DNA from 3 places in the Parasphingomonas puruogangriensis genome. Region 2 is predicted to be linked to each of the others. Evidence: predicted binding sites of a transcription regulator. Region 2 holds the regulator's gene; each other region holds the start of a gene.
What was found. Region 2 encodes LexA, which represses DNA repair genes until DNA is damaged. Its sites were predicted from a motif close to GTTCCNCNCTTGTTCT; they were not measured.
Positions count from the first base shown of each region.

Region 1 (7,118 bases), 760 kb from region 2:
TGTCGGTGCAACTGGTCGCCGCGAACAGCCATTCGGACAAGCCGCTCTTGTACAAATTCTCCGGCGCGTGGGGCAATCACGAGGGCTCGATGCTGCTGTGGGTGACGATCCTCGGCCTCGCCGGCACGACCATCGCCATCGTCGAGCGCAGCCTCGCCCGCGCCACCTTGATCGCCACGCTCGGCGCGCAGGCGGCGATCGCGCTCGGCTTCTACGCTTTCCTGCTCTTCTCCTCCAACCCGTTCGCCCGCCTCAACCCCGCCGCCGCGGACGGGCAGGGGCTCAACCCGCTGTTGCAGGACCCCGGCTTGGCCTTCCATCCGCCGACCTTGTACATCGGCTATGTCGGCATTTCCGTCGCTTTCTCCTTCGCGGTCGGCGCACTGGTCACGCGCGACGTCGGCCCGGCCTTCGCCCGCGCGATGCGACCCTGGGTGCTGGGCGCCTGGATCTTCCTCACGCTGGGCATCACCGCCGGCAGCTACTGGGCCTATTACGAGCTCGGCTGGGGCGGCTGGTGGTTCTGGGATCCGGTCGAGAATGCCTCGCTGATGCCCTGGCTGGCGGCGACCGCGCTGCTCCACTCGGTCAGCGTGCTGGCCACGCGCGATGGCTTGCGCGCCTGGACGGTGATGCTCGCCGTGGTCGCCTTCTCAATGTCGATGGTCGGCACGTTCCTGGTGCGCTCGGGCATCCTCACCAGCGTCCACGCCTTTGCCGTCGATCCCACCCGCGGCAGCTTCATCCTGGCGTTGCTTCTGCTCTATATCGGCGGCGCGCTGCTCCTGTTCGGCCTGCGCATCGGCACCGTGCGGCAGGGCTCGACTTTCGAACTGGTCAGCCGCGAAGGCGCCCTGGTCGCCAACAATCTGTTGCTCTCGGTGATTCTCGGCATCGTGCTGATCGGCACGCTCTACCCGATCGTCGCCGCCGCGTTCGGCGTGCAGCTCTCGGTCGGCCCGCCCTTTTTCAACAAAGCGGCAGGGCCGGTGGCGCTGCTGCTCGTCGCGGTGATGGCGGTCGGGCCGCTGCTGCGCTGGCGTCGCGACGACGGCCAGGCCGCGCTCGACCGCCTGATGCTGCCGATCGCCGTCGCTGTCCTGACCATGGCGGCTATCTTCATCGTCACCGGCGGGATCGGTATCCTGCCGTTCCTCGGGTTGGGACTGGCCGCCGGCCTCGCCGCCGCCAGCGTGGCGCCGCTGTGGAAGCGCAATCTGCGCCGCACGCCGCTCTTCACCTGGGGCATGGTCATCGCGCATCTCGGCATCGCCGTGAGCCTCGCCGGCATGGCCTCGGACAGCGCCTTCACCAAGGAGACGTTGGTCGCCGCGCGCGTCGGCGAGCCGCACAAGATCGGCCCCTATACCGTGCGGCTGGACGGTATCGCGCCGGTCATCGGGGCCAATTGGTCGGCCTTGCAGGCGCGGCTCAGCGTGCGGCGCGGCGATGATGGCACCTGGTTCGTGCTCCGCCCGCAATCGCGCTTCTTTTCCTCGCCGCCGACCACCACGAGCGAATCCGCCATCGCCACGCGGCTCGACGGGCAGCTCTATACCGTGCTCGGTGCGCCGGACGGGCAGGGGCGCTGGCAGCTCAGGCTGTGGTGGAAGCCGTTCGTGACCTTTATCTGGCTCGGCGGCGCGCTGATCGCGCTGGGCGGTCTGCTGTCGTTGATCGGCCGGGTGCAGCGTGAACGCCGCATCGTGCTGCGGGAGGCGTATGCATGAGGCGCTCGGCGGTCTGGTTGCCTCTGCTGGGGTTCGCCTTGGTGTTCGCCGTGGTGGCGATGGCGCTGGTCCGCCCGGCCGACCGCACCGTGCGCTCGGCGATGATCGGCAAGACGCTGCCGACCTTCTCATTGGGCGCCATGGTGCCGGGCAAGCCGGGCCTGGGCAGCGCGGTGTTCGCGCAAGGCCAGCCGCGTCTGCTCAACGTATTCGCCAGTTGGTGTATTCCGTGCATCGCCGAAGCGCCGATGCTGATGCGGCTGAAGCGCATGGGCGTGCCGATCGACGCCGTGGCGATCCGCGATACGCCTGCCGCGGTGCAGGCATTCCTCGCGCGCAACGGCGATCCCTATCAACGCATCGGTAGTGATCGCGAAAGCTCGGTGCAATTGGCGCTCGGCTCGTCGGGCGTGCCGGAGACGTTCGTGATCGACGGCAAGGGGCGGATCGTGCTGCAGCATGTCGGCGACATCCGCGAGGACGACGTACCGGCGATCCTCGCCGCGCTGGAGAAGGCGCGGTGACCTCTCGCCTCCATCGTCACCCCGGACCTGTTCCGGGGTCCACCGGGCAGCGCGCTACGCGGGCTTTTGGCGCGCGGCACCGTGAACCCCGGAACAAGTCCGGGGTGACGCTGTGGCTGGTGTGTACCGCGCTGGCTATCGCCACGCCCGCCTTCGCCGACAGCAATCTCCCGCCCGCGCGCTACGCCAACACCCAACTGCGCGACCCCGCCCAGGAAGCGCAGGCCCGCGCGCTGATGGCCACGTTGCGCTGCCTCGTTTGCCAGGGCCAGGCGATCTCGGACAGCGATGCGGAAATGGCCGGCGACATGCGCTCGCTGGTGCGCACGCGCATTGCCGCCGGCGAAAGTCCGCAGCAAATTCGCCAGTCGCTCATGGCCAGCTATGGTGACTATGTGACCTACGATCCACCGTTCAACGCGCTCACCGCGCCGCTCTGGCTGCTGCCGTTGATCCTGCTTGGCATCGGCGCGTGGCTTGCCCGCGGCCTGTTCAAGCGGCGGCGCGGCTAATGGGCTGGGCGGCGCTTGCCCTGATCGGCGCCGCGGCGGCGTTGCTGCTGTGGCGCATCGGGCTCCCCCGCGGCCTGTGGTCGTTCGTCGGCGCGGCGCTGATGCTCGGCGCGGCAGGCTATGCGCTGCAAGGCCAACCGTCGCTCGCCGGCCATCCGGTGGCAGCCAATGCCGAGCCGCTGACGGTGGATCCCGAAATGACTGCGCTGCGCGATGCTATGGTCGGCCGGTTCCGCGCCGATACCGCCTATCTGGTGGCCGGCGATGCGATGCTGCGGATCGGCAATCCCGGCTATGCCGTGAACGCAATTCTCGGCGGCATCCGGCATCATCCCCAATCGATGGCGCTGTGGACCGGCCTCGGCTCCGCCCTGGCGACGCATGACGGCGGTCAGGTGTCGCCGACCGCCCTGTTCGCGTTTCGCCGCGCGGGCAAGCTGGCGCCGCTGCATCCCGCGCCGCCTTTCTTTTTGGGCTTGGCCTATGTCCGGGCCGGGCAATTCGCCGAGGCGCGTCCCTATTGGGCGCGGGCACTGGCGCTGGCGCCGCCGGGGATCTCGTATCGGCCGGAGATCCAGGTGCGGCTAGCGTTACTCGATCAGTTCCTGGCGGAAACGGCCGGCGCGCCTGTAGGGCAATAACGCGTCATCCCCGCGCAGGCGGGGATCCCGCTTCTCTAGCGTCGACAAGAGGCGGGATCCCCGCTGTCGCGGGGATGACGGGGTTAGGGTAGGTTGGTCAGTCCGCCCCGCGCCCGGTCTTGGCCTGCAGCGCATCGATATGCTTCGACGCTTCTGCCTTGTTCAGCGTCTCGTCGAACTCTTCGTGCGCTTCTTCGCTCAGCGTCTTGAGATAGCTGGCCTGGGCGCCGGTCATCGGTTCGCCGCCGGTGGTCCAGTCGTCGGGGTTCTTCTCGGCGTTGCCGGTCGGGTGGTCCTTGGGATTCTGGTCGGTCATCGATGCTCTCCTTCACCGCACAGAACGTCGATGTTCCCATATTGTTCCCTTCAACTGCTACCCCGGCGGACGCCGGGGCCCAGTCGGAATGGCCGCCGTAACTAACCGGTGCAGTCGCCAAATTCTGTGCCTCGACTGGGCCCCGGCGTCCGCCGGGGTAGTGCTTGCATCAAGATGCCACCCACGCCTCGAACGGCAATTCCAGCGCCTCGGCCACCGCGACGTGCCGGATCTTGCCATCCGACACGTTGAGGCCATTGGCGAGATGCGCATCCGCCGCCATCGCCGCTTCGGCGCCCTGGTTGGCCAGCTTGATCACGAACGGCAATGTCGCGTTGTTCAACGCAAACGTGCTCGTGCGCGCCACCGCGCCCGGCATGTTGGCAACGCAATAATGGATCACGCCGTCGATTTCGAACACCGGGTCTTCGTGCGTCGTCGCATGGCTGGTCTCGAAACAGCCGCCCTGGTCGATCGCGATATCCACCAGCACCGAACCACGCTTCATCGTCTTGAGCATGTCGCGCGTGACGAGCTTTGGCGCCGCCGCGCCCGGCACCAGCACCGCGCCGATCACCAGATGCGCATTCTTCACTGCCGCGGCGATCGCCGCCTTGCTGGCATAGGCGGTCTTGATCTGGCTGCCGAAGAACATGTCGAGCTCGGCCAGCCGCGCATTGGAAATGTCGTAGATCGTCACGTCGGCGCGCATGCCGACCGCCATCTGCGCGGCATTGACGCCCGATACGCCGCCGCCGAGAATCGCCACCCGCGCCGGCGCCACGCCCGGCACGCCGCCGAGCAGTACGCCGCGCCCGCCTTGCTCCTTTTCCAGATAATGCGCGCCGACCTGGATCGACATGCGCCCGGCCACTTCGCTCATCGGCTTCAATAGCGGCAGCGAGCGATCGTTCGCCGTCACCGTCTCATAGGCGATGCAGGTTGCGCCGGACGCCATCAGCCCCTCGGCCTGCGGTTTGTCCGCGGCAAGGTGCAGATAGGTGAACAGCAGATGCCGCGACTCGAGCAAGGCGATCTCGCTTGGCTGCGGCTCCTTGACCTTCACGATCATGTCGCTGGCGGCGAACACCGCGGCCGCGTCGGGCAGGATGGTCGCGCCGGCGGCGATATAATCTTGGTCTTCGAAGTCGATGCCAAGCCCCGCGCCAGTCTGCACGGCAACGCTGTGCCCTTGCGCGATCAGCTCGACCACCGAGGGCGGCGTCAGGCCGACGCGATATTCGTGATTCTTGATTTCCTTGGGAACGCCGACGCGCATGAGGTCAAACTCCGGTTTCGAATGATACTACCATAGCAACGCCCGAGGCGCTTGTCCCGTTGCGGGTGCCGGGGCGTGGTGCTAGGCGCGCAACCATGGGGCACGGGACGCGTTGCGGCTTATCGATGGGCCAGCATTTTCGAGTTTGCACAGAACGTCGCGCGTCGTGAGCAGCGAGAGCGCTGCCATGCCCGCCGATCTGGCGCCAGACGAAACCGGCCACGGCCATCATCGCGATGGGCTGATCAAGCTGTCGGTCGGTGCGATCGGCGTGGTGTTCGGCGATATCGGCACCAGCCCGCTCTATGCCTTTCGCGAAACCTTTGCCGGGCATCACAAGCTGGCGCTCGATCCATTGCACATCATGGGCGTGGTCAGCCTGATGTTCTGGTCGATGATGATCGTCGTGACGGTCAAATATGTCAGCATCATCATGCGCGCCGACAATAAGGGCGAGGGCGGCAGCTTGGCGCTGCTCGCTCTGGTCTCGGGCAAGACGACGACCAAGCGCTGGACGCGCGGCATCATCCTGCTCGGCGTGTTCGCCACGGCCTTATTCTATGGCGACAGCATGATCACCCCGGCGGTGACGGTGCTGTCCGCGGTCGAGGGCCTGGCGGTGGCGCAGCCGGCACTGGGCGGGCTCGTTCTGCCGATCGCCGTGGTGATCCTGATCGGCCTGTTCTCGATCCAGCGCAGCGGCACCTCGCGCATCGGCCTGTTCTTCGGCCCGGTCATGCTGCTGTATTTTGCGGTGATCGCCACCTTGGGCGTGATCAGCGTGTGGCAGACGCCGCAGATCCTGTGGGCGCTGTCGCCGCATTATGCGGTGCAATTCTTCTATTTCGATCCGCTGCGTGCCTTCCTTGCCTTGGGCTCGGTGGTGCTGGCGGTGACCGGCGCCGAGGCGCTGTACGCCGATATGGGGCATTTCGGGCGCAACCCGATCCGCGTTTCCTGGCTGTTCTTCGTGCTGCCGGCACTGATCCTGAATTATATGGGGCAGGGGGCGTTATTGTCGCGCGTCGGTGCGCCGGCGCTGGAAAGCCCCTTCTATCTGCTCGCGCCGGAATATCTGCAATTGCCGCTGGTCATCCTGGCGACGGCGGCGGCGGTGATCGCCTCGCAGGCGGTGATCACGGGCGCCTTCTCGGTCACGCAACAGGCGATCCAATTGGGCTTCGTGCCGCGGCTGCGCATCGAACATACCAGCGCGGCGACCGCGGGGCAGATCTACATCCCGCTGGTCAACTGGCTGTTGATGGTCATGGTGCTGCTGCTCGTGCTGGCGTTCAAATCCTCGTCCAACCTCACCTCGGCCTACGGCATCGCGGTGACCGGGGCGATGATGATCGACACCTGCCTGTTGGCGGTGGTGCTGTTCCGGCTGTGGAACTGGCCGACCTATTTCGCCGTGCCGTTGCTCGGCACGTTGTTCCTGGTCGATGGCGCGTATCTCGCCGCGAACCTCACCAAGGTGCCCGATGGCGGCTGGTTCCCGCTGCTCGTGGGCCTGATCATCTTCACCTTCCTCACCACCTGGTCGAAGGGGCGCAAGCTGATGATCGATCGGCTGCGCGAGGGCGCGATGCCGATCAAGGTGTTCATCCAGTCCGCCGCCACCGCCGCCACGCGCGTTCCCGGCACTGCGGTGTTCATGACCTCGACGTCCGAGGGCGTGCCGCACGCGCTGCTGCACAATCTCAAGCATAACAAGGTGCTGCACGAACGCATCATCCTGCTCACCGTCAAGATCATGGACGTGCCGTATCATCCGGATGACGGGCGCTGCTATCTCGAGGATCTCGATCAGGGCTTCCATCGCATGGTGCTCAAATACGGCTTCATGCAGGAGCCGGACGTGCCCGCCGCGCTGGCGCGCATTCACCAGTGCGGCGCCGATTTCCGCATGATGGACACCAGCTTTTTCCTGTCTCGGCAGACCTTGCTCGCCTCGGAGCGGCCGGGGATGATGATCTGGCGCGAAAAATTGTTCGCCTGGATGCTGCGCAATGCGGAAAGCGCGATGGAATTCTTCCGCCTGCCCACCAACCGCGTGGTCGAACTGGGCAGCCAGGTCGAGATTTGAGCGAGTCTGCTCGGATCCCCGCGCCGA
Region 1 is NZ_JAXOJI010000001.1:77,735-84,852, forward strand. It holds gene U1739_RS00425 (heme lyase CcmF/NrfE family subunit) at 1-1,730, shown strand, start outside; gene U1739_RS00430 (DsbE family thiol:disulfide interchange protein) at 1,727-2,254, shown strand; gene U1739_RS00435 (cytochrome c-type biogenesis protein) at 2,359-2,766, shown strand; gene U1739_RS00440 (tetratricopeptide repeat protein) at 2,766-3,407, shown strand; gene U1739_RS00445 (DUF3072 domain-containing protein) at 3,505-3,723, opposite strand; gene ald (alanine dehydrogenase) at 3,893-5,002, opposite strand; gene U1739_RS00455 (potassium transporter Kup) at 5,190-7,091, shown strand; gene U1739_RS00460 (2'-5' RNA ligase family protein) at 7,088-7,118, shown strand, end outside.
Region 1: U1739_RS00445 (DUF3072 domain-containing protein) is a predicted target of LexA. The motif match lies at 3,756-3,771, and genes of this name have one in related genera.

Region 2 (7,118 bases):
GTCGAGCGCTGGCTTGAGGCAGAGCGCGACCAGATCGTGCTGTGGCTGCCGGTAATGCTGGGCGCAGGCATCGCCACCTGGTTCGTGCTGCCGGATCAAGCGGCGTGGCTGACGGCGGTGTTGCTGTGTGGCGCGGGGGCATTGGCGGCGCTGGCGGTCGGGCAAAGCGGGCGGGCGTCACGGGCGCTTGCGGTGGCCTTCGTGACGGCGGCGCTGGGGCTCGGCTTGATATGGTGGCGGGCGGAGCGAACCGGCGGCGTGGTGCTGACCCGTCCGGTGATCGTCGCGTTCGAGGCGCGTGTGGTGAGCGTCGAGCCGCTGGCAGCGCGGGAATTGGTGCGGTTGCGGCTGGCACCGACCCGGGTGGTGGATTCACCTCCGCTGGCTGGAAGGGGGAGAAGCGTTGAGCTGCCCGCCTTCATCCGGGTCAATCTGGCGGTGAAGGATGTGCCGCCCGGGCTGACGCGCGGCGCGACGATCGCCTTACGCGCGCGGCTGATGCCGCCACCCGAGCCGGCGGTGCCGGGGGCGTATGATTATGCCCGCGTCGCCTGGTTCGACCGCATCGGCGCGACCGGGCGGGGCTTTGCGCCGCTGACGATCGTCAAGCCCGGCGAAGCGGCTGGGGCCGATCTACGCGATCGGCTGTCACGGCATATCCAAGCGCGCGTGGCGGGCAGCGCGGGCGGGATCGCCTCGGCTTTGGCGACCGGCGACCAGGGCGCGATCGCCGAGGAGGATGCCGAGGCGATGCGGCGTGCGGGCCTCGCGCACCTGCTATCGGTGAGCGGGCTGCATATCACTGCGGTGGTGGCCTTGGTAATGCTGGTGGTAATGCGCGTGCTGGCGCTGAGCCCATGGCTGGCGCTGCATGTACGGCTGCCGCTGATCGCCGCGGCGGCGGGCGCAGCGGCGGCGGTGGGCTATACCTTGCTGACCGGATCGCAGGTGCCGACGATCCGGTCGTGCGTGGCCGCCCTGCTGGTGCTGGTCGCGCTGGCGATCGGGCGCGAGGCGATGACGCTCAGGTTGGTCGCGGCGGGGGCGGTGGTCGTGCTGCTGCTATGGCCCGAGGCGCTGGCGGGCCCGAGCTTCCAACTGTCGTTCGCGGCGATCACCGCCATCGTTGCCTTGCACGAGCATCCGCGCGTGAAAGCGTGGTTCGCGCCGCGCGGCGAGGGGCGGCTGCGCGCCTTTGGCCGGGGCGTCGGATCGCTGGTGCTGACCGGGCTGGCGGTTGAACTGGCGCTGATGCCGATCGCGCTGTTCCACTTCCACAAGGCCGGGCTGTATGGCGCGCTGGCCAATATCGTCGCAATCCCGCTGACCACCTTCGTGGTGATGCCGCTGGAGGCGCTGGCCTTGGCGCTGGATGCCGTGGGCTTGGGCGCGCCGGTTTGGTGGCTGACGGATGTCGCGTTGCGGCTGCTGTTGTGGATTGCGCGCACCACCGCAGCGTTGCCGGGGTCGGTGGCGGCTTTGCCGGCGATGCCGGCAGGGGCTTATGCGCTGATCGTGGTCGGCGGATTATGGCTGGCCTTGTGGCGGACGCGGTGGCGGCGGCTGGGGTTGGCGCCATTCGTCATGGGGCTCGGCTGGGCAGCGGTGGCACCGTCGCCGGATCTGTTGGTGACGGGCGACGGGCGGCACATTGCGGTGCGCACGGCGGGTGGGGGGCTGGCGATGCTGCGCGATCGGGTGGGGGATTATACCGCGGACATGCTGGCGGAGAATGGCGGGGTGGATGGCACGCCGCTGCTGCTGGCGGATCAGCCGGAGGCGCGGTGCACGCGCGATCTGTGTTTGACCGAGCGGGTCGCCGGCGGGCGCACGTGGCGGATCCTGGCGACGCGCAGTGCGTATCTGGTGCCGGTGCGGGAGTTGATCGCGGCGTGCCGAGAGGCGGATATCGTGGTCAGCGAGCGGCGGCTGCCGCGGGGGTGTGCGCCGCGCTGGTTGCGGCTGGACCGGGCGACGCTGGCAAAGACTGGGGGGGTGGCGATCGCGTTGGCGGAGGGGCTGGTAAGGACGGTGCGGGTGGCGGGGGATCGGCATCCTTGGCGGGTGGCTGCCATGCCCCGATCGACCGCTGACATCACAACACGCTACCGATCACGCGCTTCCCCGGCGAAGGCCGGGGCCCAGTAGTAGAGCAGAAGGTAACTGGCGCTATGCGCGATCACGTCCGCCTCCCGACTGGGCCCCGGCCTTCGCCGGGGAAGCGACTAAATAGGGAAGCGACTAAAATAGGGAGCGAAAAAAATAGGGAAGCGGTGAACGGGTAGCGCAAAATTGGAAGGTCAGGCTTAGGTGAGGGCCAATCAGTCGTAGCGGCGCAGCAATCCGGCAAGCTTGCCCTGCACGCGGACCTGCTGCGGCGCGTAACGCTGCGGGTCATAGGCGCGGTTGGCCGGATCGAGCCGGACCATGGCGCCTTCGCGGCGGAAATATTTCAGCGTCGCTTCGGTATCCTCGATCAGCGCGACGACGATCTCGCCGTCGCGCGCGACATCCTGACGGCGGATCAGCGCGTAATCGCCGTCGAGAATGCCGGCATCGACCATCGAATCGCCCGACACTTCGAGGGCATAATGATCGCCCTTGCCGAGCAAGGCGGCCGGCACCGACAGCATCGCGCTGCTTTCGAACGCCTCGATCGGCACGCCCGCGGCGATCCGCCCATGCAATGGGATCTCGATCACGTCATTGGCCGGCTGCGGCAGCGAATGTTGAGAAAGTTGAGGCGCTGGAGCTTTTTTGGTGAGCTTCACCACCTCGCCGCGCTCGGGCATCTTGAGGATCTCGAGCGCACGCGCACGATTGGGCAGGCGGCGGATGAAGCCGCGTTCCTCGAGCGCGCTGATCAGGCGGTGCACGCCCGACTTGGACTTGAGGTCGAGCGCGTCCTTCATTTCCTCGAACGAGGGTGACACGCCGGTTTCCTCCAGGCGATCACTGATGAAGCAGATAAGCTCGTGCTGCTTGCGCGTTAGCATTGCGTTCCTCCGTCAGAACAGACGCGGAACCAATATGGAACAACCACGCCCAAGTCAAGCGAGGATGAGGATTTCCGCCGAGTCGCCGATTTGGGCGGCCGGCGCATGTGGCGGGCGCACGATCAGGCAGGTGGCGCGGGCCAAGGTGCGCAGCATCGAACTGTCCTGGATGGTCGAGGCAAAGGCTTTGTCATCACGCAGTTCGCCACGCAGATAATCGGTGCGGTGATCGTTGGCCGGGAGCGGCTCGCCGAGCGGGGCGGCGATCGTGACGGGGAACGGATCGCGCGCGCCGGACATGGTGGCGATCAGCGGCAGCAGGAAGAGTTGCGCGGTAACGAAGGCGGAGACCGGGTTGCCGGGCAGGCCGAGCACCACTGCGTGGCCAAGCTGGCCGGCCATCATCGGCTTGCCTGGTCGCAGTGCGATCTTCCAGAAATCGAGTGTGCCGCCAGCGGCCTTGAGCGCGGGACGGACGAGATCGTGATCCCCGACCGAGGCGCCGCCGGTGGTGACGAGAATGTCGGCGTCAACCTCGGCAAAGGCGGCGGTCATCGTGGCAAGGTCGTCGGGGATGATGCCGAGATCGATCAGCTCGATCGGCAGGCCAGCAAGCATCGCCGCGAGCATCAGGCCGTTCGATTCGGGCAGCTGACCGGGCGTAAGATCCTGGCCTGCGGGGACCAGCTCGTCGCCGGTGGCGGCGATGGCGACGCGCAAGCGGCGCGCGACGGGGAGGGTGGCGTGGCCGCCGATCGCGGCCACGGCGAGCCGCGCGGGGGTAAGGCGCTCGCCCTTGGCCACGAGCACGTCGCCGGCGCTGAAATCGAGCCCGCGGAGGCGGACATTGCCGCCGTGGCGGCGCGGACCTTCGCCGCTGAGGTGGATCGAGGCGCCGTCTTGCGTCGCTTCTTCCTGGACGAGGACGCTGTCGGCGCCGTCCGGCATCGCCGCGCCGGTGAAGATACGCACCGTCTCACCCGCCGCCATCGTGCCGGGAAACGGGCGGCCCGCGGCGCTTTCGCCGATCAGCGTGAAGGGGCCGGGGCGGTCGGCGTAGCGGATCGCATAACCGTCCATTGCGGAGAGGTCGGTGGTGGGTTGGGTGCGGCGCGCGAGGATATCGGTGGCAGCCCAGCGGCCGGCGGCGGCGGCGAGCGGGACGTGCTCGGCCGGCGCAGGCAGGGCGAGCGCGAATAGACGGGCCTGGGCTTCGGCGACGGGGAGCAGGGTCATGGCGGCGGCGTATCGCGGGCGGGGGATAGGGTCGAGGGCTGATCGTGTCGGCCTCGACCGGGAAGCCTGGCCTCGCCACCAGTGTTGCCCGGATCACACACCTCTTGGCGTATTGCTGGAGTGTTTCCAGATCGTCACGATTCCGTCTTATTCGCCGCCTAGGGCGGCGCCAAGCGCAGGGCATACCTCATAAAACAAGCAAAACCGGCACCGGTTCACGGTGACTGGTCACTGTCGTGCGCGGCTATTTTCGAACCAAGCCTTTCATCTCCGGGGAACCCTTCATGCTGAATACGACCGTCATCAAATCCACCCTGCTCGTCGGCGCTGCCTTCGGCGCGCTGCTCGGCGCGACGGCCGCGTCGGCGCAGACCGCGACCGACGTGGCGGTGAGCGATACGGCATCGGATAGCGATCTCGGCGAGATCGTGGTGACGGCGGAACGCCGCTCGGAGAATCTGCAGAAGGTGCCGGTCTCGGTCGCGGTCGTCAGCGGCGATTCGCTGCGTGGCTTCCAGAGCGGTGGCGAGGATATCCTCAGCCTCGCCGGTCGCGTCCCCGGCCTCTATGCCGAGACCACCACGGGCCGCATCTTCCCGCGCTTCTACATTCGCGGCCTGGGCAATGTGGATTTCTATCTCGGTGCGTCGCAGCCGGTGTCGATCGTGCAGGACGATGTCGTGCTCGAGCATGTCGTGCTGAAGTCCAACCCGGTGTTCGACGTCAACCAGGTGGAAGTGCTGCGCGGCCCGCAGGGCTCGCTGTTCGGCCGCAACACCACGGCCGGCATCATCAAGTTCGACACGATCCGCCCGAGCCAGGAGTTCGAAGGCCGCGGCACCGCCTCCTATGGCAGCTACAACACGATCACCGCGGATGTCGGCATCGGTGGCCCGATCGTGCAGGACAAGATCGCGTTCCGCATTTCCGGCCTGTACCAGCACCGTGACGACTGGGTGGACAACAACTTCGCCGGCACCGGGGCGGACGGCACCAAGGGCGGCAAGAACGCGCTTGGCGGCTTCGACGAGAAGGACGTGCGGCTGCAATTGCTGTTCACGCCGACCGAGGCGCTGTCGATCAACGTCTCCGGCCATGCGCGCGACTATGACGGCACGGCGAGCATCTTCCATCGCGGCGCACTGGTAAAGGGCTCGAACAACGTTCAGGACGAACCGCGCACCAGCTTCGCGCAGGACGAGGGCGACAACAACCCGCAGGCCTACAAGACCTATGGCGCGTCGGTGAACGCGGCGTGGGATTTCGGGCCGGTTACGCTGACCTCGATCACCGCCTATGAGACCAGCCACGGCTATAGCCGCGGCGATACCGATGGTGGCGTGGCACAAAACTATGCCGGGCGGCCGTCCTACGGCCAGAGCCGCGGCAACCTGCGCGATCTCGATCAGTGGACGCAGGAAGTGCGGCTCGCCAGCAATGGCGAGGGGCCATTCAAGTGGCAGATCGGCGGGATGTATTTCGATAGCCGCGACGATACCGAATTCTACCAGCGCACCTATTTCCTGACCGGCCCCGATCTCAACAACACGCAGCCCAACCCGAATAATTTCGTGCAGTTGCACAATGTGAACACGTCGTGGGCCGGGTTCGGCCAGATCAGCTATGCGATCACCCCGGAGCTTACGATCACCGCGGGCGGCCGCATCACCGAGGACAAAAAGACCACGCAGCTAGTGCGCAGCGTGCGCAACGCTGCGGGCACGACCGACTCGTTCCCGGCAGGGGTCGCGCGTTATTTGGAGCTGAAGGATACGCAGCCAAGCTGGGATATCTCGGCGCTGTACCAGATCAACCCCGATGCCAGCATTTACGTGAAGGCGGCGCGCGGCTTCCGCGGGCCGACCATCCAGGGGCGCTCGGCCGTGTTCAACAGCGCGTTCACCACGGCGGATTCGGAGACGATCATGTCGTACGAAGCCGGCCTGAAGACCCGCCCATTCGGCAACATGCGCTTCAACGTGACCGGCTTTGCCTATACCGTCGAGGACATCCAACTGAACGGCAATGATGCCAACGGCAACGGCGTGCTGTTCAACGGCGATCACGCCAACGCCTACGGCGTGGAAGCCGAGTTCGAATGGCGGCCGATCCGCAACATCACTTTCTCGCTGGGCGGCAGCGCGTTGCATACCAAGATCCGCGATCGCACCACGGAAGTGCAGGTCTGCGCGCTCAACGGCGCGGTGGTTTGCACTGTGGAAAGCGCCGTACGCCAGGTGGGCTCGGTGTTTCTGACCAAGATCGACGGCAATCCGCTGCCGAATGCGCCGAAGTGGCAGCTCGACGCCGCGCTGCGTTACGACATTCCGCTCTGGACCGGCGGCAATCTGTTCGTGGCGACCGACTGGAACGTGCAGGGCTATACCAATCTCGTGCTGTACAAGACGGCGGAATTCTATGCCGACGGCAATTTCGAGGGCGGCCTGAAGGTCGGCTATACGACGCCGGACAACAAGTATGAGATCGCGGCGTTCGCGCGCAACATCACCAACGAGAAGAACCTCAAGGGGGTGATCGAGAATTACAACGCGGCAATCTTCAACGAGCCGCGGATCATCGGCGTGTCGCTGGGCGGCAAGTTCTGAGCTGAGACGATTGGGTAATTAAGGGCGGTGCGCTTTTAGCGCGCCGTCCTTTTTTTTGTGCTGCCACTACCGTCATCCTGAACCTGGTTCAGGATCTATGCGCGGTCATTTGCCAAACTGACATCATCCGTGGGGCGGCTGTACGCGCCTGGATCCTGAACCAAGTTCAGGATGACGGTAGTGGGGTTAGGCTTGCGCTATCCAATCGCCGGATTTTCCGCCGGTCTTGGTCAGCAATCGCACGCCATCGATCTGCATGCCTTTGTCGATCGCCTTGGCC
Region 2 is NZ_JAXOJI010000001.1:836,036-843,153, reverse strand. It holds gene U1739_RS04195 (ComEC/Rec2 family competence protein) at 1-2,148, shown strand, start outside; gene lexA (transcriptional repressor LexA) at 2,322-2,996, opposite strand; gene U1739_RS04185 (molybdopterin molybdotransferase MoeA) at 3,051-4,232, opposite strand; gene U1739_RS04180 (TonB-dependent receptor) at 4,517-6,838, shown strand; gene moaC (cyclic pyranopterin monophosphate synthase MoaC) at 7,025-7,118, opposite strand, start outside.

Region 3 (7,118 bases), on a different contig from region 2:
GCGCTGGGTCGGTGCGGCCGGTGTTACTTCTTCGGCTTCAGCGTCTTGAATCCGGAGATCGGGCAGGCCCGCCCGGACCGCGCGCGGATCACGTCGCGTTTGCCGCACAGCTGCCCGTCGGGCGTCGGTTTCAGATACATGCCGGCATAGAAATCCAGCGTCGGACAATCGTCGTCGAGCTTCGCGCGCAGCATCGTGCCGTCGGTCAGCAACAGATCGACGCTTTCCTTGCGCGCCACGCCGGTGCCGGCAAGCCGCTCGATCGGCACGCATTTCGGCCCTTTCTTCTCGGTCACGCGCGGCGGCACCGGGAACATCGTCGGCGCGCCGAGCGGGCGGCTGACGCGCGGCGCGATCGGCTGTTTGGGTGTGCGGATGATGATGCGCTGGCGGATCGTCAGCTGCGTCATGGCCCAGCCGCGTGCCGGCGCGCTCCCGCGCGGTGGGTCCGCGGGGGCCGGGGCCACGAGCATCAGCAGCAGTGCGGAGGGCAGGGGATTCGGCATCGATGACGCCAACCTAGCGGAAACGCTTGAACGTTGGATGAATTGTCTCAGGCCCCGGGGACATGATAGCGCAGCGCATATGACCCCGGCCCAATCCCGTCTGATCCACGCCGTCCGCGCCACGCTCGGCTATAAAGCGGTGATCGACGATCCGCACGATATCGAGCCCTGGCTGCACGATTGGCGCGGCCGCTATCACGGCGCCACGCCGGCGATCCTCGCGCCCGACAGCACCGCCGCCGTCGCCCAGATCGTCAGGCTCGCTGCCGAACACGACGTCGCCTTGGTCCCGCAGGGCGGCAACACCTCGATGGTCGGTGGCGCGACGCCGCCCGCCGATGGCAGCGCGCTGATCCTGTCGCTGCGCCGTCTCAACCGGATCCGCCACATCGATCCCGCCGCCAATCTCGCGATCGTGGAAGCCGGCGTGATCCTCGCCGATCTCCACGCCGCCGCATCGGCCGAAGGCCGCCGCTTCCCGCTCACGTTGGGCAGCCGCGGCAGCGCGACGCTCGGCGGGCTCGCCTCGACCAATGCCGGCGGCACGCAGGTGCTGCGCTTCGGCACGATGCGCAGCCTGATCGCCGGGGTCGAGGCCGTGTTGCCCAATGGCCAGGTGCATGACGGGCTCGCCGCGCTGAAGAAGGACAATCGCGGCTACGATCTCGATCATCTGCTGGTCGGCGCGGAAGGAACCCTGGGCGTGATCACCGCGGTGACCGTGCGGCTCGCCCCTGCGATCGCCGCGCGCGCGGTCGCCTGGGTCGGCCTGGCCAGCCCGCACGCCGCGCTGACGCTGTTGCGCCTGCTCGAGGCCGCCACGCAGGCGGTCGAGAGTTTCGAACTCTTGCCGGCAGAGTCGCTCGCCGCCGTGCTGCGCCACATCCCCGCAACCCGCGCGCCGCTCGCCGGGGATTATCCGTGGCATGTGCTGATCGAGGCGGTCGCCAGCGATCCCGCCGCCGAGCCGCCGTCGCACCTGCTCGAACGCCTGCTTTCTCCCGCGCTGGCCAGCGGCCTGGCCGCCGACGTGGTGATCGCCGCCAGCGAAGCGCAGGCGGAAAGCTTCTGGCGGATCCGCGATTCGATCTCCGAGGCCGAGCGCGCCTCCGGCCCCGCCGCGCAGCACGACATCTCGGTGCCCGTCGCCGCGATGCCGAATTTTATGCTCGACGCCGCCGCCGCTTGCGACGCGCGCTTCCCCGGCACGCATGCTAGCGGCTTCGGCCATCTCGGCGACGGCAACGTGCATTTCCACGTCCGCGCGCCTGCCGGGATGGACCCGGCACGCTGGTATGCCGATCTCGCCCCCATCGTCACCGCTTATGTCCACGATCTCGTCACGGCTGCGGGCGGCTCGATCTCGGCCGAACACGGCATCGGGCAGATGAAGCTGGCCGAGTTGCAGCGGCTTGCCGCGCCGGCCCGCATGGCCGCGTTGCGCGCGATCAAAAGCGGCCTCGATCCGCGCGGCTTGTTCAATCCGGGAAAGCTTGTCGCGCTTGCGCCGGATCGTCCCACGCCATAGAGCGGCGCACCTGCTATGCCGCCGGGGGGCGGCCTTAATGTCGATGGAGATACCGATGGCCAGCGCGCCGCAGAACGTCCAGCTCCCGCTTTTCTACAAGGCGCTCGAGCCGCTCTCATCCGAGGCGCATGCCAATTTCAAGGTACGCGAGGCCGATCGCGCGCCGTTCGTCGTCGATCAGCATGCCGTGCCGGTCACGGTCGAGGAATTCCCGCTCGTCCAGCGTCATATGCCGATCGTCTTCACGCTTGGCGACGATGCCGTGCCGATCGCGCTGATGGGCATGAACGAAGGCGTCAACGTGTTCTTCGACCAGGACGGTCGCCTGCTCGATGGCACGATCTATCTGCCGGCCTATATCCGCCGCTATCCCTATCTGCTCGCCAAGCTGCGCCCCGATGCGCAGGAATTGTCGCTCTGCTTCGATCCCACCACCGAGACGATCGGCGCGTTCGAGGATGGCACGCCGCTGTTCGCCGATGGCAAGCCGACCGAGATCGTCACCAACATCCTGGGCTTTAACGAGCAGTTCGAGGAAGCCGGTGTCCGCACCGGCAACTTCATGAAGGATCTGAAGGACATGGGCCTGTTGATGGATGGCGAGATCACCATCCAGCCGGACGGCGCCGAGCAGCCATTCATCTATCGCGGCTTCCAGATGGTCAATGAAGAGAAGCTCGCCGATCTGCGCGGCGATCAGCTGCGCAAGATCCACAAGAACGGCATGCTGCCGCTGATCTACGCGCACCTCTTCTCGCTGTCGCTGATGCGCGACGTGTTCGGCCGGCAGATGGCGCAGGGCAAGCTGCCCAAGCCCGAACTGCAGCTGCAATAATGCGCGGCGCGATGGCCCGGGGCGACCGCTACCACCAGGTAGCCATCTGGTTCCACTGGGCCATCGCGCTGCTCGTGCTCGCCAATCTGGCGTTGGGCCTGCTGCACGAATCGCTGTTCGACGGGATCGCCTGGGTCATGCCGGTGCACAAGTCGATCGGCCTGACCGTGCTGGCATTGACGCTCGGCCGGATCTATTGGCGCCTGACCCACCGCCCGCCGCCGCTCCCCACCGGCGTCGCGCCGTGGGAGCGGACGGTCGCGGGGATCACGCATTTCCTGTTCTATGTGCTGATGCTGGCCCTCCCGCTGAGCGGCTGGGCCATGGTCTCGGGCTCGGCCAAGCGCCGCCCGCTCGATTTCTTCGGTCTGGTCGACGTGCCGTTTCTGCCAGTCGGCCCGGCGGTCGGCAATGCTGCGGGCAACGCGCACGGTTTGCTCGGCTGGGTCATGCTGGCGCTGGTCGTGCTCCACGCCGGCGGCGCGCTGCGCCACCATTTCCTGCTGCGCGATACGGTCCTCGCGCGCATGATTCCGGGGTTACGCGGGCGCGGCTGACACAATTCCTCCCCCAGCTTGCTGGGGGAGGGGGACCGCCCGGCTTCTTCAGCCGGGGGGAGGGGTTCTCGCCACAAGCGCGAAGTTCGCGGCTCACCCCTCCACCCCCGGCTTTGCCGGCGGTCCCCCTCCCCGAGACAAGCTCGGGGAGGAATTGATCACCCCAAGGTCCGCTTTAACGTCAGCGTCGGCACGACATGCCGGTTGCGCTCGCGATATTCGATCAGCGAGGCCGCCGGGTTGCGCCGGTCGGGCTCGTAAAAGGTCCGCTCGCGCCGCGCTTGGGCGCTGGTCAGATTGTCGAGCGTCAGGTTGAGCGAGGTCCGGGCGTTGGGCCGCCACTCGGCAAAGGCGGTGACATAGGGAATCGCCTGGCTGTTGCTGTCGGTCTCGTCCTGCCGGTAGATCGTCGACCGCGTATTGCCGGTGAGCGAAAAGCCCCACGCCCATTTGCCCAAATCCTGGCGGAACGTCGCCTCGCCGGCGAACAGCGCATTGCCCGAAAACGGCCGGTGCGTGAGGGTGTAGGGATCGACCACCGAGGTCGAGACATACGATCCGTACAGCGTCAGCCGCCCGCCCTTGATCCCAAAACCGCCCAGCGGGGCATCGATCCGGTTGCGCACGATGACGGTCGATCCATTGCCGAGATTGCCCGGCGCATCGAACCCTTCCGGCGTTGGCACGCGATCCTGCACCAGCGACACGCGGTTATAGCCCAGTTCCAGCTTCCACAGCCCGTCGCCCAGGATCTTGCGCTCGATCGTTGCCAGCGCTTCCCAGGCGCGTTGCGGCAGCAGATCGACATTGCCGCCATTGACACGATCATTGGCCAGTTCGGCGCCGCTGATGAAATCCTCGAACTGCAATTGCGCGACGGTGCGCTGCACCGATAGCTGCGCGCGCCACTGTGCCGAGGGCCGCCAGTCGAGCACGATCCGTGGTTTCCAGAAACTCAGCGACCGTTCCGCTTCGGCATCGCCGGTCACCGTCAGCCGCGATGCTTCGCGCGTCAGCCCGAGATCGAGCCGCACCGTGCGCGTCAGCGGGCCGCCCGCCGTGACGAACGCTTCGCCGCGCACTTCCTTCACCACCGCCTGATCGACCGGCAGGTCGATCGGCGTGCTGCCACCGCCGGGGTTGAGCAGCGCCAAATCGACATCGCTGTCGAGCCGGTTGATCACGCCTTCCGCGCCGGTCTCGATCGTCCAGCCGAGCACATTCGGCTTGCTCCACACGAGCCGCGCGACCGTTTCCTGCAGACTGTCGTCCAGCACCTGCGTCGACCCGCCGATCACCACACCGGCGATACGGTTGAACGATTCATCGACATCGCGCCGCGATCGCCGCGTCGCCAGGCCGATGAGTTTCAGCGCCCCGCCGGCGAACGGACGGGTCACATCGCCGCCCAGTTCATATTCATCGGTGCCGTAGCGCTGGGTCAGCCGATCGTCGCGCCGCGGCCCGATCAGCGGGGTAACGTCGTTCGATTGGGTCAGTCGAAAGCGGTCGATCAGCAGGCGGGCGTTGACATGCGCCGTGCGGTTGGTCCCGCCATCATGCGCCCAGGACGCAGCCACCGCGACGCTGGGTTCGTCGATCGTGTTGATCTTGCGGCGATATTCCGTCTGCTGCCCGCCGGGCACCGTGACGAGGCGGTCGCTGCCCTCCTCCGTCGTATCGTCATTCTCCACCGTCACCGAGGCATTGAAGGTCGAATTGCCGCGCTTGAACAGCGCCGAAGCGCTGCCCGCCGGGCGGATCTTGCCGGTGAAATCGCGCGACGCCGCGGCCTGTACCGTGCCGGCCAGGCCGCCGCCCGCGGTCAGCACCAGATTGAGCACCTGGGCCTTGCCGGAATAATCCGCGCCGAACTGGTCGCCTGGCGCCACCTCGATGCGCAGCACGCGGCTCGCCGGAATGCGCGCCAGGATCGTGTCGAGCGTCTCGCTCTTGGCGCTCGGCCGCTGCCCGTTGATCACGACATTGCCCGCGGTCTGCCCGAACCCGCGTACCTCGGGATCGACATTCTCGATCGCAAAGCCCGGCACGCGCTCCACCATCTGCAGCGCGGTGGCGGGCGAGTAAGCGGCGAAATAGGCCGCGTCGTATACGCGCCGCGCCGCGGCCCCCGGCGTTGCCGCCGGTTGGGCTTGCGCTTGGCCAGGTGCCGGCTCGGCGGCCGAGGCGGTTTGCGCGGCCGCGGGCAGCGCGCCCATCGTCGCGGCGCAGCATGCCCATGTTCGTAAGATCCGCCCCATCACACCCGCCCCTTGTCGACTACGGCCGTAGTCGACGTGTATTATGTCGGCAACACGCGATGCACAACACTAATCGGCGGTTGCGTAAGGTGGTCCGCTGCGCTGGCGAAAGCCTGTCGCACTTCCTATTTCCAAGGACTAGCGTAGAAAACAGAACAGAAGTAGAACTCCCCGCATGCTGACTCATATCTCCGTGCGCGGCGCGCGCGAACATAACCTCAAGGATGTCTCGATCGACATCCCGCGCGATACGCTGACGGTGATCACCGGCCTCTCCGGGAGCGGCAAATCGAGCCTCGCCTTCGACACGATCTATGCCGAGGGCCAGCGCCGCTACGTCGAATCGCTCTCCGCTTATGCCCGTCAGTTCCTGGAGTTGATGCAGAAGCCCGACGTCGATCATATTGAGGGCCTGTCGCCCGCCATTTCGATCGAGCAGAAGACCACCAGCCGCAACCCGCGCTCGACCGTTGCGACGGTCACCGAAATCTACGATTACATGCGCCTGCTGTGGGCGCGCGTCGGCATCCCGTATTCGCCCGCCACCGGCCTGCCGATCGCCGCGCAGACCGTGTCACAGATGGTCGATCGCGTCATGGCGCTGCCCGAGGGCACGCGGCTGTACCTGCTCGCCCCCGTCGTGCGCGGCCGCAAGGGCGAGTATAAGAAAGAACTGCTCGAATGGCAGAAAGCCGGCTTCACCCGCGTGCGCATCGATGGCGAGATCTACGAGATCGATGAAGCGCCGGCGATCGACAAGAAGTACAAGCATGACATCGAAGTGGTGGTCGATCGCCTGGTCATCGGCGACGGCGTCGCCACGCGCCTGGCGGAAAGCTTCGAGGCCGCGCTGAAGCTGGCCGAGGGGCTGGCCTATGTCGATCCCGCCGATCCGGTCGAGGCGCACACGCCCAAGCAGGAAATCCTCGGCGACAACGCGCCCCCCGGCCGCATCGTGTTCAGCGAGAAGTTCGCCTGCCCGATCTCGGGCTTCACCATCGCCGAGATCGAACCGCGGCTGTTCTCGTTCAACGCCCCGCAGGGCGCGTGCCCGGCCTGCGATGGTCTGGGCGAGAAGATGCTGTTCGACGCCGATCTCGTCGTGCCCAATCACGCGCTCAGCATCAAGAAGGGCGCCGTGGTCCCCTGGGCCAAGTCCAATCCCCCGTCGCCTTATTACATGCAGGTGCTCGGCAGCCTGGCGCGCGAATTCAAGTTCGACGTCGACACCGCCTGGACCGATCTGCCGCCAGAGATCCAGGATACGATCCTCTACGGCACCAAGGGCAAGCCCGTCACGCTGACCTTTATCGACGGCAAGAAGTCGTACGACGTTAAGAAGCCGTTCGAAGGCGTGATCGGCAATCTAAACCGCCGCCTGATGCAGACCGACTCCGCCTGGATGCGCGAGGAACTGAGCAAATACCAATC
Region 3 is NZ_JAXOJI010000004.1:106,761-113,878, forward strand. It holds gene U1739_RS11615 (hypothetical protein) at 24-506, opposite strand; gene U1739_RS11620 (FAD-binding oxidoreductase) at 586-2,034, shown strand; gene U1739_RS11625 (SapC family protein) at 2,090-2,869, shown strand; gene U1739_RS11630 (cytochrome b) at 2,881-3,426, shown strand; gene U1739_RS11635 (TonB-dependent receptor) at 3,585-5,687, opposite strand; gene uvrA (excinuclease ABC subunit UvrA) at 5,863-7,118, shown strand, end outside.
Region 3: uvrA (excinuclease ABC subunit UvrA) is a predicted target of LexA. The motif match lies at 5,840-5,855, and genes of this name have one in related genera.